Regions from separate parts of the Geobacillus sp. FSL K6-0789 genome, predicted to be linked through region 2. Evidence: a T-box and tRNA genes for the amino acid it is inferred to sense, from the RefSeq annotation. Region 2 holds a T-box; the other regions hold tRNA genes.
The links. A T-box is a leader RNA that pairs with one kind of tRNA and senses whether it is charged. The one in region 2 lies ahead of serS (serine--tRNA ligase), so its partner is inferred to be a tRNA-Ser.
Positions count from the first base shown of each region.

Region 1: it encodes a tRNA-Ser, which carries the amino acid that the T-box ahead of serS (serine--tRNA ligase) is inferred to sense. The anticodon was not compared.
Region 3: it encodes a tRNA-Ser, which carries the amino acid that the T-box ahead of serS (serine--tRNA ligase) is inferred to sense. The anticodon was not compared.
Region 4: it encodes a tRNA-Ser, which carries the amino acid that the T-box ahead of serS (serine--tRNA ligase) is inferred to sense. The anticodon was not compared.

Region 1 is NZ_CP151966.1:538,636-543,846, reverse strand. Features, by position in the region: gene trmL (tRNA (uridine(34)/cytosine(34)/5-carboxymethylaminomethyluridine(34)-2'-O)-methyltransferase TrmL) at 1-354, opposite strand, end outside; gene NSQ51_RS02855 (amidase domain-containing protein) at 375-1,238, opposite strand; gene queG (tRNA epoxyqueuosine(34) reductase QueG) at 1,300-2,442, opposite strand; gene NSQ51_RS02845 (phenylalanine--tRNA ligase beta subunit-related protein) at 2,495-3,160, shown strand; tRNA gene NSQ51_RS02840 (tRNA-Glu) at 3,459-3,530, opposite strand; tRNA gene NSQ51_RS02835 (tRNA-Ser) at 3,535-3,627, opposite strand; tRNA gene NSQ51_RS02830 (tRNA-Asn) at 3,635-3,709, opposite strand; tRNA gene NSQ51_RS02825 (tRNA-Ile) at 3,913-3,986, opposite strand; tRNA gene NSQ51_RS02820 (tRNA-Gly) at 3,993-4,063, opposite strand; tRNA gene NSQ51_RS02815 (tRNA-His) at 4,235-4,307, opposite strand; tRNA gene NSQ51_RS02810 (tRNA-Thr) at 4,315-4,390, opposite strand; tRNA gene NSQ51_RS02805 (tRNA-Ser) at 4,599-4,689, opposite strand; tRNA gene NSQ51_RS02800 (tRNA-Ile) at 4,712-4,788, opposite strand; tRNA gene NSQ51_RS02795 (tRNA-Met) at 4,794-4,870, opposite strand; tRNA gene NSQ51_RS02790 (tRNA-Ala) at 4,888-4,960, opposite strand; tRNA gene NSQ51_RS02785 (tRNA-Pro) at 4,969-5,042, opposite strand; tRNA gene NSQ51_RS02780 (tRNA-Arg) at 5,049-5,122, opposite strand; tRNA gene NSQ51_RS02775 (tRNA-Leu) at 5,126-5,211, opposite strand.
Region 2 is NZ_CP151966.1:19,827-25,037, forward strand. Features, by position in the region: gene NSQ51_RS00080 (D-alanyl-D-alanine carboxypeptidase family protein) at 1-398, shown strand, start outside; gene pdxS (pyridoxal 5'-phosphate synthase lyase subunit PdxS) at 528-1,412, shown strand; gene pdxT (pyridoxal 5'-phosphate synthase glutaminase subunit PdxT) at 1,437-2,027, shown strand; T-box leader at 2,037-2,257, shown strand; gene serS (serine--tRNA ligase) at 2,311-3,585, shown strand; gene NSQ51_RS00100 (glycoside hydrolase family 18 protein) at 3,822-5,108, opposite strand; gene tadA (tRNA adenosine(34) deaminase TadA) at 5,195-5,211, shown strand, end outside.
Region 3 is NZ_CP151966.1:242,722-247,932, reverse strand. Features, by position in the region: rRNA gene NSQ51_RS01375 (16S ribosomal RNA) at 1-1,406, opposite strand, end outside; tRNA gene NSQ51_RS01370 (tRNA-Gly) at 1,645-1,718, opposite strand; tRNA gene NSQ51_RS01365 (tRNA-Pro) at 1,892-1,965, opposite strand; tRNA gene NSQ51_RS01360 (tRNA-Arg) at 1,970-2,046, opposite strand; tRNA gene NSQ51_RS01355 (tRNA-Leu) at 2,119-2,201, opposite strand; tRNA gene NSQ51_RS01350 (tRNA-Leu) at 2,217-2,298, opposite strand; tRNA gene NSQ51_RS01345 (tRNA-Lys) at 2,304-2,379, opposite strand; tRNA gene NSQ51_RS01340 (tRNA-Gln) at 2,524-2,598, opposite strand; tRNA gene NSQ51_RS01335 (tRNA-Asp) at 2,612-2,687, opposite strand; tRNA gene NSQ51_RS01330 (tRNA-Glu) at 2,718-2,789, opposite strand; tRNA gene NSQ51_RS01325 (tRNA-Ser) at 2,806-2,898, opposite strand; tRNA gene NSQ51_RS01320 (tRNA-Asn) at 2,905-2,979, opposite strand; gene NSQ51_RS01315 (SprT family protein) at 3,412-3,873, opposite strand; gene cmpA (cortex morphogenetic protein CmpA) at 3,967-4,080, shown strand; gene NSQ51_RS01305 (Tex family protein) at 4,138-5,211, opposite strand, start outside.
Region 4 is NZ_CP151966.1:2,564,864-2,570,074, reverse strand. Features, by position in the region: gene NSQ51_RS13690 (hypothetical protein) at 188-316, shown strand; rRNA gene NSQ51_RS13685 (23S ribosomal RNA) at 311-3,238, shown strand; tRNA gene NSQ51_RS13680 (tRNA-Asn) at 3,368-3,442, shown strand; tRNA gene NSQ51_RS13675 (tRNA-Ser) at 3,447-3,537, shown strand; tRNA gene NSQ51_RS13670 (tRNA-Glu) at 3,552-3,623, shown strand; tRNA gene NSQ51_RS13665 (tRNA-Val) at 3,633-3,708, shown strand; tRNA gene NSQ51_RS13660 (tRNA-Met) at 3,867-3,943, shown strand; tRNA gene NSQ51_RS13655 (tRNA-Asp) at 3,948-4,023, shown strand; tRNA gene NSQ51_RS13650 (tRNA-Phe) at 4,166-4,241, shown strand; tRNA gene NSQ51_RS13645 (tRNA-Thr) at 4,414-4,489, shown strand; tRNA gene NSQ51_RS13640 (tRNA-Tyr) at 4,496-4,580, shown strand; tRNA gene NSQ51_RS13635 (tRNA-Trp) at 4,588-4,661, shown strand; tRNA gene NSQ51_RS13630 (tRNA-His) at 4,679-4,751, shown strand; tRNA gene NSQ51_RS13625 (tRNA-Gln) at 4,768-4,842, shown strand; tRNA gene NSQ51_RS13620 (tRNA-Gly) at 4,848-4,919, shown strand; tRNA gene NSQ51_RS13615 (tRNA-Cys) at 4,929-5,002, shown strand; tRNA gene NSQ51_RS13610 (tRNA-Leu) at 5,064-5,146, shown strand.

The DNA of each region.
Region 1 (5,211 bases), 520 kb from region 2:
ATTGGCCTCAAGCAGCTCCCTCGGCAGTCCGGTCGTTTCACGGCCGAACACAAAGAAAATATGTTTTTCTGTATCGCTGAAATCAAACGAATCATAATACCGGCGCCCGAATTTCGTAATGAAATAAAACTCCCCTTCCGGAAAGCGGGCGAATAGTTCGTCAAGCGAGTCATAATACGAAATATTGACATACGGCCAATAATCAAGCCCGGCGCGCTTTAACATTTTATCATCCGTAGAAAAACCGAGCGGGCGGATCAAATGGAGCGACGTATCGGTTGCTGCGCACGTACGAGCGATGTTTCCAGTATTGGCTGGAATTTCTGGCTGGTATAGCACTACATGAAGCGGCATTTCCTTCACCTCAGCAACGTTTATTTGCGATCGATGATGTGAAAAAACTTATAGCGAATGTTCGGCGTATAGGCGCTTGAATCTTCATACGACCAATAGCGCATTCGGCTGTTTGTCGTATGGGCGTTCACAAGCGGCATCCCGTTCTGATCTTTCGCCACCACAATCGTTGAGTGGTCGAAGCGTCCGTCCCCTTGAAAATCATAACAGATGACATCGCCTGCCATCAATTGCTCCGGCTCCGCCACTTCCACCGCCTGCAAGCCAATGCACGACCCGCTCAAATACCAACGAAAGGAATGAGCGACAGCCCAGCTGTAACTCCAACTTCCGTTTTGACACCACCATCCCCTCGCCCGGTTCGGATAGCCCGTCATCGGTGCCCCGCCCGCATACAAGCATTGGGAAACAAAATTCGTGCAATCCACCGGAAACGACGGAAACACCGGGTTATGCCGATTCCACCACGTTTCCGCATACCGAACCGCCCGGGCGCGGTCATACTGGTAAGAAAGACGATCTCCCGTCCATTGCTCTCGTTCGACGCGCGGCGCCTCCATATCCCCCCCCAATCGGTTGATCGGTTCATCAGCAACAAGCTCACCGCCAACAAAACAGGCGCATCGCTCCTCAACCTGTTCTTCTATATATAGTGAACCCCTTTGCTTAATTAAAAATTGATGGTGGGCAATATACATCACTTTCGCTTCCCGCTCAATGGTCTGCCTGCCGACAATTTGCCCCCGGATCGTGCAACGGACGATCTCCGCACCGCGCTTTTGGCAAAGCTGTTGCTTTCTTGCCGCCTCTTCGCTTCGGATATTGCTTTCCGACACAAACGAGCGGGCTCGCTCATCCAACCACGCGCGCAACTGTTTTTTCATGCTGCTTTCCACCACTTTCGTTTTTGTTACTACCTTATGTGGGGAAGCTGCGTTTTTTTCCCTATTCCTTTGCCTCAGCCAACAGTTTTAGTCCTTTTTCAATCTCAGCGATCACATCGGCATCCGCCTCCGTTTGCCGCGCGGCCTCCAAATAAGGCTTAGCGCTTGGATCCCCGATTTTCCCGAGCGCCCACGCCGCCGTCCCGCGGATGACGGGACGGCTATCCTCTTTCAACAAACGCAGCAAATGCGGCACCGCGGTTTGGTCTTTGTAATGGGCAAGCGCCAGAATGGCATTGCGCTGAATCGGCTTTTTCCCACGCCATGAACCCGCCATGGCCCCAAATGTTTCTTGAAATTCACGGTTGCTCATCTGAAGCAGCGGGATGAGTTTCGGCTTTACCGCTTCCGGATCCGGCTCGAATTCCGGATGCAAATGAAAGTCTTTTCCCTTATTTTCCGGGCAGACTTGCTGGCATGTATCGCAGCCATACAGCCGATTCCCGATTTTCTCTAGAAACTCGTCGGCCAAAAAGCCTTTCGTTTGCGTTAAAAAGGAAAGGCACCGCTGTGCGTTCAGTTGTCCCCCTTGCACAAGCGCCCCAGTCGGGCAGGCATCAATGCATTTCGTGCACGTGCCGCATCGGTTTTCAACCGGTTCATCAGGGGGAAATGGAATATTCGTAATCATTTCTCCCAAATACACATACGATCCAAACTCTGGTGTAATAATAGAGCAGTTTTTGCCACTCCAACCGATCCCTGCCCGTTCCGCCACCGCCCGATCGGCGAGCTCTCCGGTATCCACCATCGAGCGAACGCGGGCATGGGGCACTTTGGCCAGCAAAAACTCCTCGAGCTGCTGCAAACGTTCCCGCAACACATCGTGGTAGTCCTTTCCCCATGAAGCGCGGCAAAAAACGCCGCGCCGTTCCGTCTTTGTCCCCCGCGGCGCATTTTTCATTTTAGACGGATAGGCAAGAGCAATGGCAATAATCGATTTTGCTTCCGGAAGAAGCAATGAAGGATTCGTCCGTTTCTCAATATCTGGTTCCTCAAAACCGGACTGATAGCCGAGCTCCTGCTGGCGGCGCAGCCGTTCCTTTAATTCCACAAACGGATCAGCGCTCGCAAATCCGATTTTATCAATGCCGATTGACCGACTGTACTCAATGACTTCCTGCTTTAATGCCATAACATCCATCGTTTTCCCTCCTTTCGTCATATATGGTAAAATGAAATCCGAGGTGATCAAGATGAAATGCGTGATATCAGAACAACTAAAGCAACGCCTTCCTTCTGGTAAATTCGGCGTCATCCGCTATTATCATATCGAGGTCAGCGATTCACCGCAAATGTTAAGGGGGCGGCTTGAGCTGTTTCAAGAATCTCTTTACATCGAGCTGCAGGAAAAGTCGATTGCCGACATTCCTGAAATGGTCGAATGGCGCCGTACTTTCAAACAAATCGGAACGGACCCAAGCCGCTATCGACCGTCAAGTGAAAGCCTGTACCGACGCATCCAGAAAAAAAGCTTCATTCCGCCTATCCATTCAGCGGCAGACATAAACAACTTTTTTTCACTCTATTATAAAATTCCGCTCGGCATCTATGATCTAGACCGCATCAACGGGACAGTGACGCTCACGATCGGCACGGAAAAAGATGAATACATCGCGTTAAACGGCCGCACAGTCAACTTTGCCAACAAACTCGTCAGCAAAGATGAACGAGGGCCGTTTGGCAGTCCGATCGTCGATTCGGAGCGGACCGCCGTGACGAGAGAAACGAAAAACGCTTTGCAAATCGTTTACTTTCTCCCATCAACGCCAGAAGAAACCGCCAAGCGCCGGCTTCAAGCCATCCAAACGATGTTTGTGCAAATTCATGGCGGCGAAGCCGACGCCCAATTGTTCGTTTGATCTTCTCCCCCCACTTTCCTGCCGTTGGAAACGGGGGACTCCCTTCCTACCTGAACTCTCTCCCTACGCTCACGCGTGGAAATGAGGGTCTTCTCGGTTTAGGGTGGTAAATAAAAAAACGCAATGCCTCGTTCTTTAACGAAACGAAACACTGCGTTGTCCCCAACAATCATAACGTAATTTTAAAGCTAACGAGAGATATTATAACAGACTTCCACACGCATCGCAAGAAAAAACGCAAAAATCGACAAAAGAAATTGTACAAAAGGGCACCAGAATCTCTGGTGCCAGCAACCAGTGACCCGTACGGGATTCGAACCCGTGTTACCGCCGTGAAAGGGCGGTGTCTTAACCACTTGACCAACGGGCCATTATGGCGGAGAAGGCGGGATTTGAACCCGCGCGCCGCAAAACTGCGACCTAACGGTTTAGCAAACCGTCCCCTTCAGCCACTTGGGTACTTCTCCAAAGAAATGGCTCCGCAAGTAGGATTCGAACCTACGACCTACCGGTTAACAGCCGGTTGCTCTACCGCTGAGCTATTGCGGAATGATGTATATGTTATGCACATCTTCCAAATGTACTCGTTGCCTCTTTCTCTGCCAGCTAATTCAAGGAAGCGAGATGCGTCGAGGCAACTCGCAGCGAATTCGAAGATGTGAAGCTCGTCGCTCCGATTTTGCTGTGGAACGATGGGGCATTGTTCGCCCATTATTATAGCGAATGACCCAAAAATATTCAATGGAAAATAATGGGCCTAAGTGGACTTGAACCACCGACCTCACGCTTATCAGGCGTGCGCTCTGACCAGCTGAGCTATAGGCCCATCAAAAGCGGGTGATGGGAATCGAACCCACGACATCAGCTTGGAAGGCTGAGGTTTTACCACTAAACTACACCCGCATAATATTTGGCTTAACATCCGCCACGCTGCTTCCATGCCCCTTCCTCTACCAGCTGATTCATAGAAGCCAGATGCGTCGGGGCAACTCGAAGCTAATTCGATGATGCAGATGCTCGTGGCTGAGGTTTTACCACTAAACTACACCCGCAAATATAGAATATAATGAAAAGGGCGACTAGTGGGAATCGAACCCACGCATGCCAGAGCCACAATCTGGTGCGTTAACCACTTCGCCATAGTCGCCTCGTTCTGGTGCCGGCTGCAGGACTTGAACCCGCAACCTACTGATTACAAGTCAGTTGCTCTACCAATTGAGCTAAGCCGGCACATTTAACATGAGTTACTGGATCATATGATCTGCTCGGTTGTTCCTCTTCCTCTACAAGCTGATTCGAGGAAGTCAAATGCTCGGTGTCCCTTCCTCTGCAAGCTTATTCAAAGAAGTGGGATGCGTCGGGACAACTCGAAGCAGATTCAACGATGCGAATGCTCGTCTCTACCAATTGAGCTAAGACGGCACGATTTTAAAGTGCATGGCGGAGGAGGAGGGATTCGAACCCCCGCGCGCCTTGCGGCGCCTCTCGGTTTTCAAGACCGACCCCTTCAACCACTTGGGTACTCCTCCAAAAAAGCAACAATAATAATAATGGTGGACCTTGTAGGACTCGAACCTACGACCGGACGGTTATGAGCCGTCTGCTCTAACCAGCTGAGCTAAAGGTCCGATAATGGTGGCGGTGGAGGGGATCGAACCCCCGACCTCACGGGTATGAACCGTACGCTCTAGCCAGCTGAGCTACACCGCCAAATTTAAGTCAAAAGGTGGAGCCTATCGGGATCGAACCGATGACCTCCTGCTTGCAAAGCAGGCGCTCTCCCAGCTGAGCTAAGGCCCCATGATAAATCGGGAAGACAGGATTTGAACCTGCGACCTCACGGACCCGAACCGTGTGCTCTACCAAGCTGAGCTACTTCCCGACAAAACGCGCTCGAGAGGATTCGAACCCCTAACCTTCTGATCCGTAGTCAGATGCTCTATCCAATTGAGCTACGAGCGCACGTGCCGAGGGCCGGACTCGAACCGGCACGGTAGTTACCTACCCCAGGATTTTAAGTCCTGTGCGTCTGCCAATTCCGCCACCCCGGC
Region 2 (5,211 bases):
ATCAGCTGAAGGGGAAAGAGACGATTCCAGTCGTGAAAGGGAAGGAAAAAGAAGTTCGCGTCGCAACGGCGAAAAAGCTGTCTCTGCTCATCAAAAATGGCGAGGAAAAACAGTACAAGCCGGTTTATGTATTGGATCAGAAAAAAATGACGAAAGAAGGAAAATTGATCGCTCCGTTGAAAAAAGGAGAGACGGTCGGATATATGACGCTTGAATACAAAGGCGATGACTCGCTCGCGTTCTTAAGCCCGGACATGCAAAAAAACATCCGGGTGCCGCTCGTTACGACAACCGAGGTGGAGAAAGCCAACTGGTTCGTTCTCTCGATGCGTGCGATTGGCGGACTGTTTGCTGATTTATGGACAAGCGTTGCCAAAACGGTGAAAGGTTGGTTGTAACGCTGCTCCCCGGTTAAGGGGAGCTTTTTTCCATTGTGATTTTTGTAAAAATTGAGGTAAAATGAAACAGTGGAATCATCCTTTTGCGTATATAGCAAAGCATAAGGATAGGAACAGGGGGAATCAACGTTGGCATTGACAGGTACAGACCGCGTCAAACGCGGCATGGCGGAAATGCAAAAAGGCGGCGTCATTATGGACGTCGTCAATGCGGAGCAAGCGAAGATTGCTGAGGCGGCAGGGGCTGTCGCAGTCATGGCGCTCGAGCGCGTCCCGGCAGACATTCGCGCCGCTGGCGGTGTCGCGCGCATGGCTGATCCGACGATCATTGAAGAAGTGATGAACGCTGTATCAATCCCAGTCATGGCAAAAGTGCGCATCGGGCATTATGTGGAAGCGCGCGTCCTTGAGGCGCTCGGCGTCGACTATATTGACGAAAGTGAAGTATTGACGCCGGCTGATGAAGAGTTCCATATTGACAAACGGCAGTTTACGGTCCCATTTGTATGCGGTTGCCGCGACTTAGGAGAGGCCGCCCGCCGCATTGCTGAAGGGGCATCGATGTTGCGGACAAAAGGGGAGCCAGGGACAGGAAACATCGTCGAGGCCGTTCGCCATATGCGCAAAGTCAACGCGCAAATCCGCAAAGTTGTCAGCATGAGCGAAGACGAACTTGTCGCCGAGGCGAAACAGCTTGGGGCTCCGGTTGAAGTGCTGCGTGAAATCAAACGGCTTGGCCGCCTCCCGGTCGTCAACTTCGCCGCTGGCGGTGTCGCGACACCAGCTGACGCCGCGCTCATGATGCACTTAGGCGCCGACGGTGTCTTCGTTGGTTCGGGCATTTTTAAATCGGAAAATCCGGAAAAATACGCTCGTGCGATCGTTGAAGCGACGACTCATTATGAAGACTATGAGCTGATCGCCCATCTATCGAAAGGGCTGGGCGGCGCAATGCGCGGCATCGATGTCGCGACACTGCTGCCGGAGCATCGGATGCAAGAACGAGGCTGGTAAGCCGGACAAAGGAGCAAGATCACAATGAAAATAGGTGTACTTGGACTGCAAGGAGCTGTGCAGGAACATGTCCGCGCCATCGAGGCGTGCGGCGCCGAGGCGGTCGTCGTGAAGAAACCGGAGCAGCTTTCGGGACTCGACGGACTCGTGCTCCCGGGCGGCGAAAGCACAACAATGCGGCGCCTCATGGACCGGTACGGATTGATGGAGCCATTGAAGCAATTTGCCGCTGATGGCAAGCCGATGTTTGGGACATGCGCCGGGCTCATTTTGCTGGCGAAACGAATCGTCGGGTATGATGAGCCTCACTTAGGCCTGATGGATATTACGGTCGAGCGGAACTCGTTTGGGCGGCAGCGGGAAAGCTTTGAGGCGGAGCTGTCGATCAAGGGGAGTGGCGACGGGTTTGTCGGCGTCTTCATCCGTGCTCCGCACATTGTCGAGGTCGGCGACGGGGTCGATGTCCTCGCGACATACAATGACCGCATTGTCGCGGCCCGGCAAGGCCAGTTTCTTGGTTGCTCGTTCCATCCAGAGCTGACCGACGATCATCGATTGATGCAATACTTTCTCAACATGGTCAAAGAAGCGAAAATGACGTCAAGCCTTAAGTGAAGTGATCAAGCGAAAGCGATGAGAGGAACAAGCAGCAGACCCCCTTTCTTTCAGAGAGCCGGTGGGTGGTGCAAACCGGCAGGAAGCGCCTGTGAATCCATCCTCGAGCAAAACGTTGAACGCCAAAGCGGGTCAGTAGGCGTTTTCGGTAGCCGCCGTGAACGGCAAAAAGGGAAGGCATCGCAAGCCTTCAATAAGGGTGGCACCGCGGGGTCGCTCCCGTCCCTTTTGGGGACGGGGGCTTTTTTATGTATAATATTGAATGGAAAAGGAGGTAAAAGCCATGCTGGATGTGAAAATATTGCGCGCCCAGTTTGAAGAAGTGAAAGAAAAACTAATGCAGCGCGGCGGAGATTTGGCGAACATCGACCGGTTTGAACAGTTGGACAAAGAACGCCGCCGTTTGATTGCTGAGGTGGAAGAGCTAAAAAGCAAACGCAATGATGTGTCGCAGCAAATTGCCGCCCTTAAGCGCGAGAAAAAGGATGCGGAGCCGCTGATCGTCCAAATGCGCGAAGTCGGCGACCGCATTAAGCAAATGGATGAGCACATTCGCCAACTGGAAGAGGAACTCAACGCCCTGTTGTTATCGATTCCAAATATTCCGCATGAATCCGTACCGGTCGGCCAGTCGGAAGAGGACAATGTCGAAGTGCGGAGATGGGGGGAGCCGCGTTCGTTTTCGTTTGAACCGAAACCGCATTGGGATATCGCCGACCAGCTTGGTCTGCTTGATTTTGAGCGGGCGGCTAAAGTGACAGGAAGCCGGTTTGTGTTTTATAAAGGGTTGGGCGCCCGGCTTGAGCGGGCGTTAATCAACTTTATGCTTGACATCCATCTCGATGAATTCGGCTATGAAGAAGTACTGCCCCCCTATTTGGTGAACCGGGCAAGCATGATTGGAACCGGGCAATTGCCGAAATTTGCCGAGGATGCGTTTCATTTGGACAGCGAAGACTATTTTCTCATTCCGACAGCGGAAGTGCCGGTGACGAACTTGCATCGCGATGAAATTTTATCTGCAGATGATTTGCCGCTTTACTATGCAGCGTACAGCGCCTGTTTCCGCGCTGAAGCTGGTTCGGCCGGCCGCGACACAAGAGGGCTCATCCGTCAGCATCAGTTCAACAAAGTGGAGCTTGTTAAGTTTGTCAAACCGGAAGATTCATACGAGGAACTGGAAAAATTGACACGGCAGGCGGAAACGATTTTGCAACGGCTCGGGCTTCCGTACCGCGTTGTCGCCTTGTGCACGGGTGATCTCGGCTTTTCAGCAGCGAAAACATACGATATTGAAGTATGGCTGCCAAGTTACGGAACGTACCGGGAAATTTCGTCGTGCAGCAACTTTGAGGCGTTTCAAGCGCGCCGTGCCAACATCCGCTTCCGTCGCGATCCAAAAGCGAAACCGGAGTACGTGCATACATTAAACGGTTCGGGGCTAGCCATTGGGCGGACGGTCGCCGCCATTTTGGAAAACTACCAGCAAGAAGATGGATCGGTCATCATCCCAGAGGCGCTCCGCCCATACATGGGAAACCGGGACGTCATCCGTTAAAATCGTTGGTTGACTTTTCCCGGCAGCCGTGTTATAGTGAATGACGTTGGCGACGGAGAAAAAGAGGCGGCGGACGCCGGCCTCGAATGCTTCTCTGCCAAAGCGATAAAGAACAGTACTGACGCGCATAAGAGGAGATTGTCATCTGGAACGGCTGATCGGAATCGCCGTTTCCAGCCATAAAAAAACCCGCCGGGAGAAAGGCGGGTTTTTTTATCTCTTTGGCGCGGGCGGCCTTATCTTTTGACGACTGCAAACTGGTCAGAAAGGAGCAGCCAGTTTTGCGGGAAATCGAAGCCCAGTTTCCAATAGCTGACTCCGCGCAGGCCAAGTTCTTTCACGAGATTGAATTTTGCCTGAATGGAGCGGGCGTCCTCAAACCATACTTCGTGCTCGCGCCCGTTTTCATCGCGGTAGCGAAAATGCGGCGCCTGCGCCTCGGTGTCGTATTCAATCGCGACGTTATACCTCGCGGCGAGGGCGATGGCCTGCTGCGGGCTGATGGCGCGGGCGTACGGTCCGCCCGGTACGTACGGCAGTGTCCAATCATAACCATACAAATTTTGCCCCATTAAAATCTTTCCGGGAGGCATTTCCGAGACGGCGTACTTGAGGACACGGCGGACAGGGCCGATGGGGGAGACCGGCATCGGCGGACCGCCGCTATAGCCCCACTCATACGTCATTATGACGACAAAGTCGGCAATTTGTCCATGGGCGCGGTAGTCATGGGCTTCGTACCAACGTCCGCGCTGGGTGGCGCTCGTTTTTGGCGCCAGGGCGGTCGACATCATCCATCCTTCCCGTTCAAATCGCCGTTTCGCTTTGCGCAAAAACGCATTATACGCCTCACGGTCTTCCGGGCGCAAATATTCAAAATCAAAATGGATGTCGCGGAAGCCATACCGTCTGGCGGTGGCGACAATGTTGTCGAGTAGACGATTTTGCAGCGTTTCATTCGTCAAAATAAGCGCGCCCAGCTCGTCGCTGAACTGCCCGTTTTCAATGTTGGCGACAACCATCACGAGCGTGACGCGGTTGGCGCGGGCGATATCCGGAAAGTCGTCAAGCGGCGGCTCTTGCAATGTCGCGTCGCGCCGAATGGCAAAATAAAAGGGACTTAAATACGTTAAATGTGGAGCGGCTTCGCGGGCGCTTGCTTCCAACGCCGGACTGACGGTCGCACCGCGCGGTTCAATATAGGCGTTAAACTCCGCTCTCCGCTTGGCTCCGGGCGGAATGTAAAGACGCTGGCCGACCCGCAATGGCGCATTTAACGAGAGGCGGTTCACTTCCGCGAGACGCTGCATCGGAATGGAAAACCGGCGGGCAATCGACCATAAACTGTCTCCGGGTTGCACCCAATAAAAACGACCGACGATCGGAATCACGAGCGCCTGACCGACGACAAGACGGTCGGGATTTGGCAGCTTGTTCGCCCGAACAATGTCCTCGACCGTCGTTTCATATGCTTTAGCGATCCCGCTTAACGTTTGTCCTCTCTGTACGACATGGATCTGCATCGCTTGACCTCCTAGTTGCGTCTTCATTCTCCATATTTTATGATGGAAAAGAAAGAGAAATGACCGTTTGTGCAAAGGGGTATATGATGAGCAACGATGAGTA
Region 3 (5,211 bases), 220 kb from region 2:
AAGGCCCGGGAACGTATTCACCGCGGCATGCTGATCCGCGATTACTAGCGATTCCGGCTTCATGCAGGCGAGTTGCAGCCTGCAATCCGAACTGAGAGCGGCTTTTTGGGATTCGCTCCCCCTCGCGGGTTCGCAGCCCTTTGTACCGCCCATTGTAGCACGTGTGTAGCCCAGGTCATAAGGGGCATGATGATTTGACGTCATCCCCACCTTCCTCCGACTTGTCGCCGGCAGTCCCTCTAGAGTGCCCAACCGAATGCTGGCAACTAGAGGCGAGGGTTGCGCTCGTTGCGGGACTTAACCCAACATCTCACGACACGAGCTGACGACAACCATGCACCACCTGTCACCCTGTCCCCCCGAAGGGGGAACGCCCAATCTCTTGGGTTGTCAGGGGATGTCAAGACCTGGTAAGGTTCTTCGCGTTGCTTCGAATTAAACCACATGCTCCACCGCTTGTGCGGGCCCCCGTCAATTCCTTTGAGTTTCAGCCTTGCGGCCGTACTCCCCAGGCGGAGTGCTTATCGCGTTAGCTGCAGCACTAAAGGGTGTGACCCCTCTAACACTTAGCACTCATCGTTTACGGCGTGGACTACCAGGGTATCTAATCCTGTTTGCTCCCCACGCTTTCGCGCCTCAGCGTCAGGTGCAGGCCAGAGAGCCGCCTTCGCCACTGGTGTTCCTCCACATCTCTACGCATTTCACCGCTACACGTGGAATTCCGCTCTCCTCTCCTGCCCTCAAGTCCCCCAGTTTCCAATGACCCTCCACGGTTGAGCCGTGGGCTTTCACATCAGACTTAAGAGACCGCCTGCGCGCGCTTTACGCCCAATAATTCCGGACAACGCTCGCCCCCTACGTATTACCGCGGCTGCTGGCACGTAGTTAGCCGGGGCTTTCTCGTGAGGTACCGTCACCGCGCCGCCCTCTTCGAACGGCGCTCCTTCGTCCCTCACAACAGAGCTTTACGACCCGAAGGCCTTCTTCGCTCACGCGGCGTCGCTCCGTCAGGCTTTCGCCCATTGCGGAAGATTCCCTACTGCTGCCTCCCGTAGGAGTCTGGGCCGTGTCTCAGTCCCAGTGTGGCCGGTCACCCTCTCAGGCCGGCTACGCATCGTCGCCTTGGTGAGCCGTTACCTCACCAACTAGCTAATGCGCCGCGGGCCCATCCGCAAGTGACAGCCCAAAGGCCGCCTTTCAACCGAAGACCATGCGGTCTTCGGTGTTATCCGGTATTAGCTCCGGTTTCCCGGAGTTATCCCGGTCTTGCGGGCAGGTTGCCCACGTGTTACTCACCCGTCCGCCGCTGACCGAATCAAGGCAAGCCCCAATCCGGTCCGCTCGACTTGCATGTATTAGGCACGCCGCCAGCGTTCGTCCTGAGCCAGGATCAAACTCTCCAAAGAAAGTTGATTGGCTTTTGCTTCGGCCCATGCGGACCTCCGCTTTTCGTATTGTCCAGCTTCGGTCCGCCGCCGCTCGGGGGTCAAATAACCTTCGCCTCCCGGGTGCAAGCACCCTTGCAGGCGAAGAACATTTGCCCGTCGCGGCGACCCGCGAACCTCCGCTTTTCGTCGCGCTTCGTTTCGTTCAGTTTTCAAGGAACAAGGTAACTTCTTGTATTTTTCTCTTCTTGCTTCTTCGTGGAGCGGGTGATGGGAATCGAACCCACGACATCAGCTTGGAAGGCTGAGGTTTTACCACTAAACTACACCCGCATATAATTTCGAACTAACATCCACCACACTCTTCCGTGCCCCTTCCTCTGCAAGCACATTCAAAGACGCTGGATGCGTCGGGGCAACTCGAAGCGGATTCGATAAGGCAATGCTCGTGGCTGAGATTTTACCACTAAACTGCACCCGTATAGCAATTGATGAAGATATTCAAATCGGGAAGACAGGATTTGAACCTGCGACCCCATGGTCCCAAACCATGTGCTCTACCAAGCTGAGCTACTTCCCGATCATGGCGCGCTCGAGAGGATTCGAACCCCTAACCTTCTGATCCGTAGTCAGATGCTCTATCCAATTGAGCTACGAGCGCATTTTTTAGCGACAAATTTTATTATAACAACTACTCGTTCTTTTATCAACATAATGTTTGGGTTTAGTGGAATGCGGTCGAGAGGACTTGAACCTCCACGGGGTCGCCCCCACTAGGCCCTCAACCTAGCGCGTCTGCCATTCCGCCACGACCGCATATGGACTAATCAGTGCGGGTGGAGGGACTTGAACCCCCACGCCGTGAGGCGCCAGATCCTAAGTCTGGTGCGTCTGCCAATTCCGCCACACCCGCTAATATGGTGAGCCATGGAGGACTCGAACCTCCGACCCTCTGATTAAAAGTCAGATGCTCTACCTACTGAGCTAATGGCTCATGGTTAGGTATACACTCACAGTGAACGATGTCCCTTCCTCTACTAGCATATTCAAAGATGCACGATGCGTCGGGGCAAATCGAAGCAAATTCGATGATGTAACGCTCGTTGCTGAGCTAATAGCTCGTATTTAACACATAAAATGGCTGGGCCAGCTGGATTCGAACCAGCGCATCACGGAGTCAAAGTCCGTTGCCTTACCGCTTGGCTATGGCCCAGCGATTGGTGTAATGGCGGTCCCGACGGGACTCGAACCCGCGATCTCCTGCGTGACAGGCAGGCATGTTAACCACTACACTACGGGACCGCAATCCGCGGGAAACCCCCGCGCTGTAAGTGACCCGTACGGGATTCGAACCCGTGTTACCGCCGTGAAAGGGCGGTGTCTTAACCACTTGACCAACGGGCCATGCGACTATCGAAAGTGGCGGAGAAGGCGGGATTTGAACCCGCGCGCCGTTAAGTCACGACCTAACGGTTTAGCAAACCGTCCCCTTCAGCCACTTGGGTACTTCTCCAAACACTGGCTCCGCAAGTAGGATTCGAACCTACGACCTACCGGTTAACAGCCGGTTGCTCTACCGCTGAGCTATTGCGGAATGATGAAGAAATTATGCTATACTTTACGATGTGCTCGTTACCTCTTCCAGATAATTCAAGGAAGAAAGATGCGTCGAGACAACTTGTAGTGAATTCGATGATGCTAATGCTCGTCGTTGAACTATTGTGGAACGGCTCAGATTTCCTACACTTTCACAATCGACATTGTCTATTATATTGAGCTGTCGACTCTTTGTCAACATGTTTTTTGCTGTTTGTTTCATCGCCGTTTGGCGACGGCTTTTATAATTTAGCATATGGCCAATTTAATTGTCAACCACTTTTTTTTGCAAAATGTGATACTGCTCTCTTTTCGAAGAGGACGTTCGCATATCCGTGCCGTGATACAAGAGCTCCATAAAAAGTTTCGTTTCCTTCGGGAAAGACACGGCGGATGTTCCTAATAGGGTTCGGCATAAGCAAGGAAGCGTTCAACGGCGTTGGTTCGCTAGTTTAAGCCGCCCGCGGCAGTTCCCGCAGACGTAGCGGGCGGTGTTCATGCGCTTTTTTCGAGTGTACGTCAGGCCGCAAGATGTGCAAATGTATGTATAGATCGTTTTCGACCTGTCTGTTTTTTGGCCGATTGGACGACAATAGCGAGGCGCCCCCACTTTTTGCAGCAGTTCGCGGAAGTCGCGGTCGCGATGGCGGTAGCCTTTTCCCTCAAGGTGCAAGTGGTAATGGCAAAGCTCATGTTTGATAATGGCGATCAATTCTTCCTCGCCGAACTGCTCGTAATGTTTTTGATTGAGCTCAATGTTATGCGTCTGCAACATGTAGCGCCCGCCGGTGGTGCGCAAACGAGGGTTGAAGAAAGCGGTATGGCGGAACGGCTTGCCAAATGTGCTTATGGAAATTTGTTCAACGAGCGCTTGCAAGCGTTTTTGATCCATGACAGGCGCCCCCCTTTTATGTTTTCAGCACAGGACAATGCGCAGCTACATACATTATATACTACCTTTCCGTATGTTAGGGAGGTGACTGTTTTGCCTACGTGGCTAAAAAATCAGATGAGACGAGCCTATTATGAGAAAAATCTTGATCAAATTAAGCTGTTAAACCAATGCTGGTTTTTTTATCAAAGGAAGCACTGTCCGTAACATATGTTTGAGGCTGTCCCTGCTGTTCATTGGGCAGTACGGGACAGCCTCTCCAGCTTATTCCGGCGGAAGCATCGATAATGAAATTCTTCCTTTCGCTGCATCAACCCTTTCCACCCACACTTTGACGACGTCGCCGACGGAGACGACATCAAGCGGATGGCGGACGTATTGTTTGCTTAGCTTGGAAATGTGCACGAGCCCGTCCTGTTTGACGCCGATGTCGACAAAGGCGCCGAAGTCGACGACGTTGCGCACCGTTCCTTCGAGCTCCATGCCTGGCTTTAAGTCTTCCATTTTCAAAACGTCTTTTCGCAATATCGGCTTGGGCAGCTCGTCGCGCGGGTCGCGCTCTGGGCGGCACAACGCGTCAATGATGTCGCGGAGCGTCAGTTCCCCGATGCCGAATTCGGATGCCGCTGCTTTCACATCGATGGCTTGCAGCGCTTGGCGAAGCTCATTGCTGCCGATGGCGGCGGTTGTAAATCCTAACTTTTGCAACAACTGCTTCACTTCCGCGTACCGCTCGGGGTGAATCGGCGTGCGGTCAAGCGGCTCGTCGCCGTCGACAATGCGCAAAAACCCGATGCATTGCTCATACGTTTTCGCCCCAAGACGCGGGATCGTTTTCAGCTCCTCGCGGCTGCGGAATTTCCCTTGCTCTTCGCGGCGTTTGACAATGTTTTCGGAGACGGTTTTCGTCAGTCCCGAGACGTATTGGAGCAGCGAAACGGACGCCGTGTTGACGTTGACGCCGACTTGATTGACGACCGTCTCCACGACGAAACGGAGCGACTCCGCCAGCTTTTTTTGCGACACATCGTGCTGGTATTGGCCGACGCCAACCGATTTCGGGTCAATCTTCACCAGTTCGGCGAGCGGGTCTTGGACGCGGCGGGCGATTGAGACGGCGCTCCGCTCTTCAACTTGCAAGTCGGGAAACTCGGCGCGTGCAAGGTCGGAAGCCGAGTAGACGCTCGCTCCTGCTTCATTGACAATCAAATAAAAGATATCGCGTTGCACATGCTTCAGCGTGTCGGCGACAAACTGTTCAGTTTCCCGAGAGGCTGTTCCGTTGCCGATGGCGATCATATCCACATGATAGTCGTCAAGTAAACGAAGAATCTTTGT
Region 4 (5,211 bases), 600 kb from region 2:
GAAGGTTATTTGGCAGAAGAGAGCCAGGCGCTGGAGCTAGACAAGACGAAAAGTGGAGGCCGCAATGGCCAACTGTCGATACACAGCGCTTTCGTTTCGTTCAGTTTTGAGGGAACGAGTCATGTTCTCTCAATGACAAAAATCGTTCCTTGAAAACTAGATAACCGGAAAAGCGGAGGCTCGCGGGTTGCCGCGATGGGCAAATGTTCTTCGCCTGCAAGGGTGCTTGCACCCGGAAGGCGAAGGTTATTTGACCCCGAGCGGCGGCGAGCCGACGCTAGACAATAAGGAAGAAGCCGAGAGCGCTGTAGGTTAAGCTAGAAAGGGCGCACGGTGGATGCCTTGGCACTAGGAGCCGATGAAGGACGGGGCAAACGCCGAAACGCTCCGGGGAGCTGTAAGCAAGCGTTGATCCGGAGATGTCCGAATGGGGGAACCCACTGTCCGTAATGGGGCAGTATCCATGCCTGAATCCATAGGGCATGGAGGGCACACCCGGGGAACTGAAACATCTTAGTACCCGGAGGAGAAGAAAGCAAACGCGATTCCCTGAGTAGCGGCGAGCGAAACGGGAACAGCCCAAACCAAGAGGCGTGCCTCTTGGGGTTGTAGGACCGCTCATTGTGGGAGTGAGAAAGGAACGGGGTAGACGAACCGGTCTGGAACGGCCGGCCAGAGAAGGTGACAGCCCTGTAGTCGAAACTTCGTTCCCTCCCGAGCGGATCCTGAGTACGGCGGGACACGGGAAATCCCGTCGGAAGCAGGGAGGACCATCTCCCAAGGCTAAATACTCCCTAGTGACCGATAGTGCACCAGTACCGTGAGGGAAAGGTGAAAAGCACCCCGGAAGGGGAGTGAAAGAGAACCTGAAACCGTGTGCCTACAAGTAGTCAGAGCGCGTTCATGCGTGATGGCGTGCCTTTTGTAGAATGAACCGGCGAGTGACGATGGCGTGCGAGGTTAAGCCGAAGAGGCGGAGCCGCAGCGAAAGCGAGTCTGAACAGGGCGAAAAGTACGTCGTCGTCGACCCGAAACCAGGTGATCTACCCATGTCCAGGGTGAAGGCCGGGTAACACCGGCTGGAGGCCCGAACCCACGCACGTTGAAAAGTGCGGGGATGAGGTGTGGGTAGGGGTGAAATGCCAATCGAACTTGGAGATAGCTGGTTCTCCCCGAAATAGCTTTAGGGCTAGCCTCGGGATGGAGAGTGTTGGAGGTAGAGCACTGATTGGGCTAGGGGCCCTCATCGGGTTACCGAACCCAGTCAAACTCCGAATGCCAACGACTTATGCCCGGGAGTCAGACTGCGAGTGATAAGATCCGTGGTCGAGAGGGAAACAGCCCAGATCGCCAGCTAAGGCCCCAAAGTGCACGTTCAGTGGAAAAGGATGTGGAGTTGCAAAGACAACCAGGATGTTGGCTTAGAAGCAGCCACCATTTAAAGAGTGCGTAATAGCTCACTGGTCGAGTGACTCTGCGCCGAAAATGTACCGGGGCTAAACGTGCCGCCGAAGCTGCGGGATGACCGTTGGTCATCGGTAGGGGAGCGTTCTAAGGGCGTTGAAGCCAGACCGGAAGGACTGGTGGAGCGCTTAGAAGTGAGAATGCCGGTATGAGTAGCGAAAACAGAGGTGAGAATCCTCTGCGCCGAAAGCCTAAGGGTTCCTGAGGAAGGTTCGTCCGCTCAGGGTTAGTCGGGACCTAAGCCGAGGCCGAAAGGCGTAGGTGATGGACAACAGGTTGAGATTCCTGTACCACCTCCTTCCCGTTTGAGCGATGGGGGGACGCAGGAGGATAGGGCGAGCAGGCGGCTGGAAGAGCCTGTCCAAGCCGCAAGGCTGATCCGTAGGCAAATCCGCGGATTGTAAGGCCAAGCGGTGATGGCGACGGAGTCATCCGGAAGTCCCCGATTTCACACTGCCAAGAAAAGCCTCTAGCGAGGGAAGAGGTGCCCGTACCGCAAACCGACACAGGTAGGCGAGGAGAGAATCCTAAGGCGCGCGGGAGAACTCTCGTTAAGGAACTCGGCAAAATGACCCCGTAACTTCGGGAGAAGGGGTGCTCGTTTGGGTGAAGAGCCCGAACGAGCCGCAGTGAAAAGGCCCAAGCGACTGTTTATCAAAAACACAGGTCTCTGCGAAGCCGAAAGGCGACGTATAGGGGCTGACACCTGCCCGGTGCTGGAAGGTTAAGGGGAGCGCTTAGCGGAAGCGAAGGTGCGAACCGAAGCCCCAGTAAACGGCGGCCGTAACTATAACGGTCCTAAGGTAGCGAAATTCCTTGTCGGGTAAGTTCCGACCCGCACGAAAGGTGTAACGACTTGGGCGCTGTCTCAACGAGAGACCCGGTGAAATTATACTACCTGTGAAGATGCAGGTTACCCGCGACAGGACGGAAAGACCCCGTGGAGCTTTACTGCAGCCTGATATGGAATTTTGGTATCGCTTGTACAGGATAGGTGGGAGCCTGGGAAGCCGGAGCGCCAGCTTCGGTGGAGGCGGCGGTGGGATACCACCCTGGCGATATTGAAATTCTAACCCGCACCCCTTAGCGGGGTGGGAGACAGTGTCAGGCGGGCAGTTTGACTGGGGCGGTCGCCTCCCAAAAGGTAACGGAGGCGCCCAAAGGTTCCCTCAGAATGGTTGGAAATCATTCGGAGAGTGCAAAGGCACAAGGGAGCTTGACTGCGAGACGGACAGGTCGAGCAGGGACGAAAGTCGGGCTTAGTGATCCGGTGGTTCCGCATGGAAGGGCCATCGCTCAACGGATAAAAGCTACCCCGGGGATAACAGGCTGATCTCCCCCAAGAGTCCACATCGACGGGGAGGTTTGGCACCTCGATGTCGGCTCATCGCATCCTGGGGCTGTAGTCGGTCCCAAGGGTTGGGCTGTTCGCCCATTAAAGCGGTACGCGAGCTGGGTTCAGAACGTCGTGAGACAGTTCGGTCCCTATCCGTCGCGGGCGCAGGAAATTTGAGAGGAGCTGTCCTTAGTACGAGAGGACCGGGATGGACGCACCGCTGGTGTACCAGTTGTCCCGCCAGGGGCACCGCTGGGTAGCTATGTGCGGACGGGATAAGCGCTGAAAGCATCTAAGCGTGAAGCCCCCCTCAAGATGAGATTTCCCACCGCGTCAGGCGGGTAAGATCCCTCGAAGATGACGAGGTCGATAGGTCCGAGGTGGAAGCGTGGCGACACGTGGAGCTGACGGATACTAATCGATCGAGGGCTTAACCAAGAAAAGCGGAGGCGAGCGGTTCGCCCCGGCTTCTTCCCAAAACGGTTATCTAGTTTTGAAGGAATGAAAAAAAGTCCTTGACAGCTCAACGCGAATCATTATAATAATAAATGTCTAAAGTGATGTCATTCCGCAGTAGCTCAGTGGTAGAGCAATCGGCTGTTAACCGATTGGTCGCAGGTTCGAATCCTGCCTGCGGAGCCATCGTGGAGAGCTGTCCGAGTGGTCGAAGGAGCACGATTGGAAATCGTGTAGGCGTGAATAGCGCCTCAAGGGTTCGAATCCCTTGCTCTCCGCCATGATTCATCAACATGGCCCGTTGGTCAAGTGGTTAAGACACCGCCCTTTCACGGCGGTAACACGGGTTCGAATCCCGTACGGGTCACTTCTTCGTGGAGGATTAGCTCAGCTGGGAGAGCACTTGCCTTACAAGCAAGGGGTCGGCGGTTCGATCCCGTCATCCTCCACCATTTTCAATCGTTGTGGAGTGGAGCGACGAGCCTTTGCTTCATCGAATTCACTTCGAGTTGCCTCGACGCATCTGGCATCTTTGAATCAGCTTGTAGAGGAAGAGGTAACGGATAACAACGCTAAGAACATTGTGCAAATTAATTTACTTTCCTATCGTCGCGGGGTGGAGCAGTCCGGTAGCTCGTCGGGCTCATAACCCGAAGGTCGCAGGTTCAAATCCTGCCCCCGCAACCAAATTGGTCCCGTAGTGTAGTGGTTAACATGCCTGCCTGTCACGCAGGAGATCGCGGGTTCGAGTCCCGTCGGGACCGCCATTGTTCAAAAATTAGGAAAATCATGATGGCTTGGCAGCCTACTCGGCAGAGGCGAGTTGCCTCGACGCATCCAGCATCTTCGAATTAGCTCGAAGAGGAAGAGGCACAATCCAGGACAAGCAAACAGCATAAAACCTAATACGGCTCGGTAGCTCAGTCGGTAGAGCAAAGGACTGAAAATCCTTGTGTCGGCGGTTCGATTCCGTCCCGAGCCACCATATAACATAATGTGCATCATATGTATGCCAACTTAGCTCAATTGGTAGAGACGAGCATCCACTTCATCGAATCGGCTGCGAGTTGTCCCGACGCATCCAGCTTCTTCGAGTTGGCTGGTAGAGGAAGGGACACAACAAATGAACAATGAGCCGCGATTTATATCATAATTATGCCGACTTAGCTCAATTGGTAGAGCAACTGAATCGTAATCAGTAGGTTGCGGGTTCAAGTCCTGCAGTCGGCACCATTCCTTGGAGGGGTAGCGAAGTGGCTAAACGCGGCGGACTGTAAATCCGCTCCCTTTGGGTTCGGCGGTTCGAATCCGTCCCCCTCCACCATGATTGAAGGGGCATAGTTTAATGGTAGAACAGAGGTCTCCAAAACCTCCGGTGTGGGTTCGATTCCTACTGCCCCTGCCATTTTGATTATCATTATGGCGACTATGGCGAAGTGGTTAACGCACCAGATTGTGGCTCTGGCATGCGTGGGTTCGATTCCCACTAGTCGCCCTTCACTTTTCGGCGTTGGGGTATAGCCAAGCGGTAAGGCAACGGACTTTGACTCCGTGATGCGTTGGTTCGAATCCAGCTACCCCAGCCAATGACGCGGAAGTAGTTCAGTGGTAGAACACCACCTTGCCAAGGTGGGGGTCGCGGGTTCGAGTCCCGTCTTCCGCTCTCGATCAAGGCGGCATAGCCAAGTGGTAAGGCAGAGGTCTGCAAAACCTTTACCCCCGGTTCGAATCCGGGTGCCGCCTCCATCTAATGAATATAAAAAGTGTTGACAGACATGAAGTAATGTGATAAAATAATGCATGTCGCGCCGATGTGGCGGAATTGGCAGACGCGCACGACTCAAAATCGTGTGGGCTTTGCCCGTGTGGGTTCGACTCCCACCATCGGCATCCTTGGAATTCGATAGCCCACGGCCAAAAGTCGTGGAAGCCTTGATACGACCGCGTTTGCGGTC